Regions from separate parts of the Belnapia sp. genome, predicted to be linked through region 2. Evidence: predicted binding sites of a transcription regulator. Region 2 holds the regulator's gene; the other holds the start of a gene.
The links. Region 2 encodes HrcA, which represses chaperone genes, less so after heat shock. Its sites were predicted from a motif close to GTTNGCACTCNCNNNNNGNGAGTGCNAAC; they were not measured.
Positions count from the first base shown of each region.

Region 1: the regulator HrcA is predicted to act here: its motif matches at 4,195-4,223, upstream of groES (co-chaperone GroES).

Region 1 covers NZ_JCACHU010000016.1:62,120-67,294, forward strand. Annotated here, with positions in the region: gene AC5JJ1_RS02695 (TSUP family transporter) at 1-443, opposite strand, end outside; gene AC5JJ1_RS02700 (hypothetical protein) at 443-751, opposite strand; gene AC5JJ1_RS02705 (hypothetical protein) at 973-1,536, shown strand; gene AC5JJ1_RS02710 (cold-shock protein) at 1,579-1,782, opposite strand; gene groL (chaperonin GroEL) at 2,064-3,710, opposite strand; gene groES (co-chaperone GroES) at 3,818-4,129, opposite strand; gene AC5JJ1_RS02725 (usg protein) at 4,408-4,680, shown strand; gene AC5JJ1_RS02730 (TVP38/TMEM64 family protein) at 4,697-5,175, opposite strand, start outside.
Region 2 covers NZ_JCACHU010000048.1:63,453-68,627, reverse strand. Annotated here, with positions in the region: gene AC5JJ1_RS07890 (J domain-containing protein) at 1-215, shown strand, start outside; gene AC5JJ1_RS07885 (hypothetical protein) at 273-485, shown strand; gene AC5JJ1_RS07880 (UTP--glucose-1-phosphate uridylyltransferase) at 603-1,478, shown strand; gene pgmG (phosphoglucomutase/phosphomannomutase PgmG) at 1,488-2,903, shown strand; gene AC5JJ1_RS07870 (gamma-glutamylcyclotransferase family protein) at 2,962-3,306, shown strand; gene hrcA (heat-inducible transcriptional repressor HrcA) at 3,513-4,586, shown strand; gene AC5JJ1_RS07860 (glycoside hydrolase family 1 protein) at 4,721-5,175, shown strand, end outside.

The DNA of each region.
Region 1 (5,175 bases), on a different contig from region 2:
ATCGTCCGCATATAGACGGCACGATCCAGATGCGTCAGCAGGCCGAGCCCGATCGGCAGCCCGACGAAGCCGCCGAGCAGGAAGCACGGCAGCCGCCCCCAGGCGATGTCCCGCCTCAGGGTCCAGACGGTCACCGCCTGGATGGCGATGCTGCACGTCACCATGACCTGCACGACCCGCACAGGATCCTCGATCATGTTGAAGAGGAAGGCGCCGCAGATGGCCGAGAAGGCGAAGCCGACGATGCTCGAAAGCGCCGCGGCCGTCAGCACCACGAGCAGCCCCGGCGCTTCCGCATGCGGCAGCTGCAGGAGGCCGAGCAGCGCGCCATAGGCGGGCAGCACCGCGGCGCTTCCGCCCAGCAGCATGGCGGGATAGCCCGCCTGCCGCCAAAAGGCGGCCGTGGCCGGGACGGGCTCGAGGACGCGGGTCAGCGCCGCCATCACCGCAGGCTCGCGGCGAAGAAGCCAGCCATCTGCACTGCGGAGATCGCCGCGAGCGCCGGCTCGGCCGCGCGTCCGGGCCAGGGCAGCGGCGAGCGCACCTCCAGCCCCTGCCGCGGTCGGTCCCAGGCACGGGCGGCGCCGCGGACGGCGATGCGACGGACGCTTGCTCCCGGAATCACCAGCCGCGCCTGCAGTCCCGGCGCAAAGACGGCTTCGACCACCGGCACCGCCTGCGCCGGGCCGGCCGGCCTAGCCCATCCGACGGTGCATACCGCCCGCACCGAGCGTCCCAACCGGCCGCGCATGCCGATCTCCCTTGCCATCCGCCGAACAAGCTGCAGTGGCCGGACCGGAAAATGCGCATGAAAAGGCCGACAAGCACGTCGCCAACCCGTGATGCGCATACCAGCATGCGGTACGGCGCTCGGATGGCTCGACTCGGGATTGCATGGGCAGGTCCGCCGGCCGGCGGAACATCCGCTGGCCGGCGGCGTTGCCTCCGATCGAGACAGCAAGGGGAAGGCCCATGGCCATCGTCGCCGACAGCAGCCAATGGACCGGCGAGTACGACCACACGCCCCAGTCCGGTCCGGTCGTCTGGGGTGAGTTCGAGGACCGTTCCGCGCTCGACAGCGCCGCGGCGAAGCTTCAGGCGGAGGAGTGGTTCCGCGCTCTCCAGTCCCGCTGCGCGCCGCAGGCGGAGCGCCCGGCCGACAACGACCAAGTCATCACGCCGGACGAGAACCCGAAGGGCACCGATGCCCGCAACCTGCGGCAGAATTTCGTCGGCACCGCCACCGCATCGACCTCGATGCTGGCGGCTGGCATCGTCATCGCCACCGGTGGCGCGGCGCTCCCTGCCGTTGCGGCCGCGGCAGCGGCCGGGGCCGCGACGCTTGCAGTGGGCGAGACGGCCGGCGCCGCGGCGAGCCCGTCGGATTCGGGCCGGCGACCGGATGAGGTGGTGAAGGCGGAAGGCCCCTCCCTCGGCATCCGGGCCGGAACCGAGGAGGAGAAGGCCGAAGCCCAGCGCTTCCTGCAAAGCCAGGGCGCCCGCCGCGTCTGGGTGCAGGACCAGCAGGCGGCGTGACAGCGGCGAAGGCGAGGCCCGTCCGGGCCTCGCCGGGATGCGCTACAGCGGCTTGAGGTTCGCCGCCGCGGCCTTGCCGCGCTCCATCACCACCTCGTAGCTGATCTTCTGGTTCTCATTGAGCCCCTGGAGACCAGCCTTCTGCACAGCGGTGATGTGGACGAAAACGTCCTTGCCGCCATCCTGCGGAACGATGAAGCCGAAGCCCTTGGTGGCGTTGAACCATTTCACGGTGCCGATCGCCATGCGACGCGCCCTCCCCTTGCATGAGGCACGGGTGACGATCACCCGTGCGAAACCGCCAGGCTTGATCGCTTGAGGGCAGCCGGAGGGCTCCGGGACGGCACGGCAAGGCGGGCCAAGGACAGCTGGCACGTCAAGTGGACACGGATCGACAGGTTGAAGTCAACGATCACGCACACGCGTTGTCGTGAGGGATTCGCAGCGGGAAAGGCCGTCTAGCGAGACGAAAAAAGGGGCGGGCCCTGCGGCCCGCCCCCTCTCTCCGATCAGGCTTGCGGCCTGGATCAGAAGTCCATGTCGCCCATGCCGCCCATGCCGCCGCCCGGGGGGCCGCCGGCCGGCGCCTTGCGCTCCGGACGCTCGGCCACCATCGCTTCGGTGGTGATCAGCAGCGAAGCGACCGAGGCCGCATCCTGCAGCGCCGTGCGCACGACCTTGGTCGGGTCGATGATGCCGGCGGCGACGAGGTCCTTGTACTCGTCCTTCTGGGCGTCGTAGCCGTAGGCGTAGGTGTCGGTGCGCAGCACCTCGCCCGCCACGACCGCGCCGTCCTTGCCGGCATTCTCGGCGATCTGCTTCGCCGGCGCCTGGATGGCGCGACGGACGATCTCGATGCCGACCTGCTCGTCGTTGTTCAGGCCCTTCAGGTGGCCGAGGTTGGTCGAGGCGCGCAGCAGCGCCACGCCGCCACCCGGCACGATGCCTTCCTGAACCGCGGCGCGGGTCGCATGCAGCGCGTCGTCGACGCGGTCCTTGCGCTCCTTCACCTCGACCTCGGTCGAGCCGCCGACGCGGATGACGGCGACGCCGCCGGCCAGCTTCGCCAGGCGCTCCTGCAGCTTCTCGCGGTCGTAGTCCGAGGTGGTCTCCTCGATCTGCGCCTTGATCTGCTCCACGCGGCCGGTGATCGCGGACTTCTCGCCAGCGCCGTCGACGATCGTGGTGTTCTCCTTCTCGATGCGGACCATCTTGGCCTTGCCGAGCTGGGCCAGCGTCACGCTCTCGAGCTTGATGCCGAGATCTTCGGAGATCACCTCACCGCCGGTCAGGATGGCGATGTCCTCGAGCATCGCCTTGCGGCGATCGCCGAAGCCCGGCGCCTTCACGGCCGCGACCTTCAGGCCGCCGCGCAGCTTGTTGACGACCAGGGTGGCGAGCGCCTCGCCCTCGACATCCTCGGCGACGATGATGAGCGGACGGCCGGACTGAACAACCGCCTCGAGCAGCGGCAGCATCGGCTGCAACTGGCTGAGCTTCTTCTCGAAGATCAGCAGGTAGGGGTTCTCCATCTCGACGATCATCTTCTCCGCATTCGTGATGAAATACGGGGAGACGTAGCCGCGGTCGAACTGCATGCCCTCGACGACGTCGAGCTCGGTCTGGATGCCCTTGGCCTCCTCGACCGTGATGACACCCTCGTTGCCGACCTTCTCCATGGCCTGGGCGATCATCTCGCCGATCTCGGTCTCGCCGTTGGCGGAGATCGAGCCGACCTGCGCCACCTCGGCCGAGGTCGAGATCTTCTTGGTCTTGGCCTCGAGCTCGCCGACGACGGAGGCGACGGCCTTGTCGATACCGCGCTTCAGGTCCATCGGGTTCATGCCGGCGGCGACGGCCTTGGCGCCCTCGCGGATGATGGACTGGGCCAGCACGGTCGCGGTGGTGGTGCCGTCACCGGCGATGTCGTTGGTCTTCGAGGCCACTTCGCGCACCATCTGCGCGCCCATGTTCTCGAACTTGTCGGCCAGCTCGATCTCCTTGGCGACGGTCACGCCGTCCTTGGTGATCCGCGGGGCGCCGAAGCTCTTGTCGAGCACGACGTTGCGGCCCTTGGGGCCGAGCGTCACCTTCACGGCGTCGGCCAGGATGTCCACGCCGCGCAGCATGCGGTCGCGCGCATTGGCGCCGAACTTAACGTCCTTCGCAGCCATGTATGTACCTCATTGGTTCGGCGTCCGATCGCTGCCAGGGCGGTCTGCCCCGGCGCGGTCCCGTCCGCCATTGTTGACGACGAGTGAGAGGCGCGTGAGCGGGTGGCTCAGGCGGCCTTGGCGACGGCAGGGTTGTCGAGGATGCCCATGATGTCGGACTCCTTCATGATGAGGAGCTCCTCGCCATCGAGCTTCACCTCGGTGCCCGACCACTTGCCGAACAGGATGCGGTCGCCCGCCTTCACGTCGAGGGCGCGCAGCTCGCCCTTGTCGTTCAGCGTGCCAGAGCCGACGGCGATCACCTCGCCTTCCTGCGGCTTCTCCTTGGCGGTGTCGGGGATGATGATGCCGCCGCGGGTCTTCTCCTCGGCCGTCACGCGACGGACGAGAACGCGGTCATGCAGGGGACGGAAGCTCATATGCGGTCCTCTCCTGGCCTATTCTCAAGGAATGGGTCCCCCCGCCGGGAGGCGCCAGCGGGACCGCTAGCACTCGCCCCGGAGGAGTGCCAGCCATCTAGGGCAGGCTTGCGTGGCCGTCAAGAGATTTGCAGCACTCTCGGAATGCGAGTGCCAACCCACTGAAATCCAACAATTTTGTTGCAACCCACCCGGAAAGACGTGGCAAGCTTCGCGTTGCATGAGTGGAGGAAAACGCCGGCCGCAACGGCTGGCACCGACCAGAAGGAACGCTTTGCGTGCTGCACAGCCTCGAACGCTTCGTCCGCATCCCCGACTGGCGGCTCACCACCGCCGAGATCCTCTACCACATGCCGGACCACCCCAGCGTGCTGCAGACCTTCGTCTGGCAGAAGGTCGACTGCGCCCCCGCCTTCCCCGAGCTCTCCCGCTTCCTCGACTTCTGGCGGCGCGAGATTGAGGGGCCGCTCTACTCGGTCCGCGTCGCCTCCGCCGCGCTGACCCGCCCGGCCGAGCTCCGCTTCGCCAACGGGCAATTCGTCCTGCACTGAGCCCAGGCGGGCGGCGCTACTCCTCCAGCGCCCGCCCCGCCCGGTGCCGCCTGAGCAGGGCGAAGCCGATCGCCACCGACCCCACCAGCAGCACGGCCGAGAGCCCGAGCTGCCAGGCCCCGTCCACCCGCACGCCCTTACCGAGCAGGGCGAAGACCACCGTCTGCGGCAGGTAGCCGATCGCCGAGGCGGCGAGGAAGGGAAGCAGCGCGATCCCCGCCATCCCCGCCAGCAGGTTCAGCGCCAGGTTGTTGCCGAGCGGCAGCAGCCGGAGCGCCAGAGTGGCATCGAAGGGGCTTGCCGCCAGCAGGTCCCGCAGCGGCCGGAGCCGCCGGCCGAATCGCCCGGCCAGCCTGCGCTCCGCCCAGCCGCGCCCGACCAGCCGCGCCCAGAGGAAGGAGAGCGCGCAGCCCAGCAGCTGCGCCAGCAGCGCCAGCCCCGTGCCCATCACCGCGCCGAAGGCATAGCCGCCGAGGAAGGCGACGCCCTGCCGCG
Region 2 (5,175 bases):
CCCATCCCGGCTGGCGCGACATCCCCTCCGAGCCATCCGACGGCCCGATGACCCGCGCCGAGGCCCTGTCCGTCCTCGGCCTCGCCGAGGGCGCCGATGCGGAGGCAGTGCGCGCCGCCCATCGCCGCCTGATGCGGAGCGCCCATCCCGACCGCGGCGGCAGCGACTGGCTGGCGGCCCGCATCAACCAGGCCCGCGACATCCTGCTCGGCTAACGAACATCGCCGCCCGGCCCGCGTTGGCCTTCCTCAACTCAGCGAGGGAGCAGCCCGATGACCAAGCCCAAAGGCAGCGACGACCGCAACGGCCAGCTCGGCGAGACCGAGGCCCGCCAGGGCAACCGCGGCCAGCCCGCCACCGGCGAGAAGGACGCCCGCGGCCTGACCCGCGACAGCACCCTGCTCCGGGAGGAGGACGAGGCCCCCGTCCCCGGCGACGCCGCCCGCGGCCCCTGGGCCGTCGACACCACCCCGAAGGGCGACTGAGCCCCGCGCGGCATCCTGGGCGGGCATAACTTGCCCCGCCCCCGCCCCGCATGGCATCCCTCCGCCCGAGGCGCCGCAACCGTAGCGCACCCATCGCCATCCGCCAGGGAGAGCCCCGTGCCCGCCAAGAAGCCGCTGAAGAAGGCCGTCCTGCCCGTCGCCGGCCTCGGCACCCGTTTCCTCCCCGCCACCAAGGTAATGGCGAAGGAGATGCTCCCGGTCGTCGACAAGCCGCTGATCCAGTACGCGGTGGAGGAGGCGCGCGCCGCCGGCATCGAGCAGTTCTGCTTCGTCACCGGCCGCGGCAAGGTGATGCTGGTGGATCAGTTCGACGTCGCCGTCGAGCTGGAGCGGACATTGACGGAGCGCGGCAAGCAGAAGGAGCTCGACATGCTCCACGCCCAGGCGCTGCCGCCCGGCTCCATCGTCACCACGCGCCAGCAGGTGCCGCTCGGCCTCGGCCATGCGATCTGGTGCGCCCGCGCCTTCATCGCCGACGACCCCTTCGCCATCCTCCTCCCCGACGACCTGATGCAGTGCGAGGTGTCCTGCACGAAGCAGCTCGCCGAGGCCTATGACGAGACCGGCGGCAACGTCGTCGCCGTCGAGGAAGTGCCGCGCGAGATCGTCAACCGCTACGGCGTCATCGACCCCGGCGCCACCACCGGCCGACTGGTCGAGGTGAAGGGCCTGGTCGAGAAGCCCCCGGTGGAGAAGGCGCCCTCCAACCTCACCGTCATCGGCCGCTACGTGCTGATGCCGGAGGTGATCGGCCATCTCTCCAAGATGGAGCGCGGCGCCGGCAACGAGATCCAGCTCACCGACAGCATGGCGAAGCTGATCGGCACCCAGCCCTTCCATGGCGTGCTCTACGAGGGCCGGCGCTTCGACTGCGGCGACAAGGCCGGCTATCTCGAGGCGCAGATCGCCTTCGCCATGGCCCGGCCCGACATGGCGCCGGCCATGCGCGAGATCATGAAGCGCTACGCGTAAGGAACCGTCATGTCCGTCTTCCACCACGAATTCCACGGCACCGTCCTCCGCGAATACGACATCCGCGGCATCATCGGCGAGACGCTGCAGCCCGAGGACGCCTTCGCCATCGGCCGCTGCTTCGGCTCGATCGTGATCCGCAAGGGCGGCGGCAAGGTCGCGGTGGGCTATGACGGCCGCCTGTCCTCGCCCGACCTCGAGCCGCAGCTCGTCGCCGGCCTCCGCGCCTGCGGGCTCGAGGTGCTGCGCATCGGCCTCGTCGCCACGCCGATGCTCTACTTCGCCAGCCATGCCCTGCAGGCCGATGGCGCGGTGATGGTCACCGGCAGCCACAACCCGCCGAACTACAACGGCTTCAAGATGATGCTGCGCCAGAAGCCCTTCTATGGCCCGCAGATCCAGGAGATCGGCCGCATGGCGCGCGACGGCGACGTCGTCCCCGTCGCCACCGAGGGCACCGACCGCCAGGTCGAGATCATGGAGGACTATGTCGCCCGCGTGCTGCGCGACTACGACGGCGGCGAGCGCCGGCTGAAGGTGGTCTGGGACCCGGGCAACGGCTCCGGCTGCGAGGTGACGAAGGTGCTGGCCGGCAAGCTGCCCGGCGAGCACACCGTCGTCAACGCCGATGTCGACGGCACCTTCCCCAACCACCACCCCGACCCGACCGTCGCCAAGAACCTAGAGCAGCTCATCGCCGAGGTGGTGCGCACCGGCGCCGACCTCGGCATCGCCTTCGACGGCGACGCCGACCGCATCGGCGTCGTCGACAACGAGGGCCACATCCTCTTCGGCGACCAGCTGCTCATCATCCTGGCGCGCGACGTCCTCAAGGCGAAGCCGGGCGGCACCATCATCGCCGACGTCAAGGCGAGCCAGGTGCTGTTCAACGAGGTGGCGAAGGCCGGCGGCACGCCGCTGATGTGGAAGACCGGCCACTCCCTCATCAAGACCAAGATGGCCGAGACGGGCAGCCCGCTCGCCGGCGAGATGTCGGGCCACATCTTCTTCGCCGACAAGTGGTACGGCTTCGACGACGCGCCCTATTCCGCCATCCGCCTGCTCGGCATCGTCGCCCGGATGCAGGAGAGGCTGAGCGAGGTGCGCGCCGCCCTGCCGCAGGTCGTCAACACGCCGGAGCTCCGCTTCGACTGCGCCGAGGATCGCAAGTTCCAGGTGGTGCAGGAGGTGAAGCAGCGCCTCGCCGCTTCCGGCGCCAAGGTGCAGGACGTGGACGGCGTCCGCGTGCTGACGGATGACGGCTGGTGGCTGCTGCGCGCCTCCAACACCCAGGCGGTGCTGGTCGCCCGCTGCGAGGCCTCCTCCGAGGCCGGACTCGACCGGCTGAAGGCGCTGCTGGTCGAGCAGCTGACGTCCAGCGGCCTGCCCGTCCCCGACTTCTCGGCGGAGAATGCCGGCCACTGAGCCTTCGGGGGCTGCCGGTCCCTCGCAGGCGGCGGCCTTCAGCGGCAGGAGCGCAGGCGTGCTGCTTTTCCTCTATGGCAGCCTGCTGGATCCCAGGGTGCTCGCCCGGCAATCCGGCGAGCCCCGCCTGGCCTGGCGGCTCCGCCCCGCGACGCTTCCGGGCCATGCCCGCCGCCCGCTCCGCGGCACCCCCTACCCGACGCTGGTCCGGCAGGCCGGCGCCATCACTGATGGCGCCCTGCTGCGGCCGGGCCCCGCCGCCCTCCGCCGCCTCGCCGCCTATGAGGGGGCGGAGTACCGCCTGACCCCCGTCCGTCCGCTGACAGCCCGCGGCCCGGTCCGTGCCCATGCCTGGATCGCCCCGCGCTGGCGGGGGGATAGCGCCCGATTTCGCTTGTCTTAAGGAATAATTTCCTGCTAAGCTCCCCGCCCTTCGGTGGAGCCACCCATGCCAGCCATCCCTCCCATGCCGCGCCGGCCTGCCCCAGGGGACGGCGGGGAGGGTTTTGTCCGGAACCTGCCGTCTCCGCTCCGGCCCTGCGGCGCATTGACGCGGCCCGGTCCCGATCCCTACCTTGTTGACCGGATGCACAAGGGTTCAAGCCATTGATGGTCCCGCCGAAAACCCCGCTCGGGGCGGGCGTCGGCACGTCCCTGGCCAGCCTCGACACCCGCGCCGCGACCATCCTGCGGGAGCTGGTCGAGATCTATGTCACGACCGGGGAGCCGGTGGGCTCCCGCACCCTCTCGCGCCGCCTGCCCCTCGGCCTCTCCCCCGCCTCCATCCGCAACGTGATGGCGGACCTGGAGGAGGCCGGGCTGCTCTACGCCCCGCACACCTCCGCCGGCCGCCTGCCGACCGAGCGTGGCCTCCGCCTCTTCGTCGACGGGCTGCTCGAGTTCGGCGACCTCAGCGAGGACGAGCGGAGCGAGATCGCCGCCCGCTGCGCCGCCTCCGGCCGCTCCATGCAGGAGACGCTGGGTGAGGCCGGGCAGATGCTCTCCGGCCTCGCCGGCGCCGCGGGCCTCGTCGTCGCGCCGAAATCGGAGGGCACGGTCCGCCACATCGAATTCGTGGGCTTAGGCCCCGGCCGCGCCCTGGTGGTGCTCGTCACCGCCGATGGCCGGGTCGAGAACCGGGTGATCGACGTGCCCCCCGGCCTGCCGCCCTCCGCCTTGGTGCAGGCGAGCAACTACCTGAACGCCCGCCTGGCCGGCCGCTCGCTCGACGAGGCGCGGCTGCATGTCACCGACGAGATCTCGGCCAACCGCACCGCGCTCGACGCGCTGACCAACCAGGTGGTGGAATCCGGCCTCGCCACCTGGGCGGGCGGCGGCGGCGGCAGCCTCATCATCCGCGGCCAGGCGAAGCTGCTGCAGAACCTCGACCAGGCCGCCCGCCTTGCCGAGATCCAGGCGCTGTTCGAGCGGCTGGAGGCGCAGGAGACGGTGCTCCGGCTGCTCGACCTCGCGCAGCGCGGCCAGGGCGTGCAGATCTTCATCGGCGCCGAGAGCGGGTTGTTCGACAGCGCCGGCCTCTCCATGGTCGTCGCCCCCTTCCGCAACGGGCAGGAGAAGATCGTCGGCGCCATCGGCGTCATCGGCCCGACGCGGATCAACTACGGCCGCGTCATCCCGGTGGTGGACTACACCGCGCGCGTGATCGGCCGCCTGCTGGGCTGATCCGGGGGCGGGAACGCATCCTGCCCTCCGGCTTTGTGGCATCGGTTCCGCCGTCAAGGAGTGGGCAAGGCGTCCGTGCGACACCCTGCCCGTCCCGATGGGGACCCACCCCGCCACAACGGATGGACCCGATCGTGACCTTCCGACCCAGCCTGTTCCGCAGCTTCTTCCTCGGCGGCTTCGAATGCTCGACGCATCGCCGCAACGACGGGCGCCGGCTCGACCTCATCGCCGCGACCCGGCACGACCTGCTGGCCGAGGAGGATTACCGCCAGGTCGCGGAGCACGGCATCCGCGCGGTGCGCGACGGCGTGCGCTGGCACCTCGTCCAGGCCGGCGGCCCCGGCCAGTATGACTGGTCGCCGGTGCAGGCCCTGCTGCAGGCCGCGAGCCGCACCGGCACCCAAGTGGTCTGGGACCTCTGCCACTACGGCTGGCCGGACTGGCTCGACTTCTTCTCGGCGGATTTCGCCCCGCGCTTCGCCGAATACGCGGTGCGCTTCGCCGAGCTGGCCCGCGCCGAGACCGGCCAGGCGCCGACCCTCTGCCCGCTGAACGAGATTTCCTTCCTCGCCTGGGCCGGCGGCGA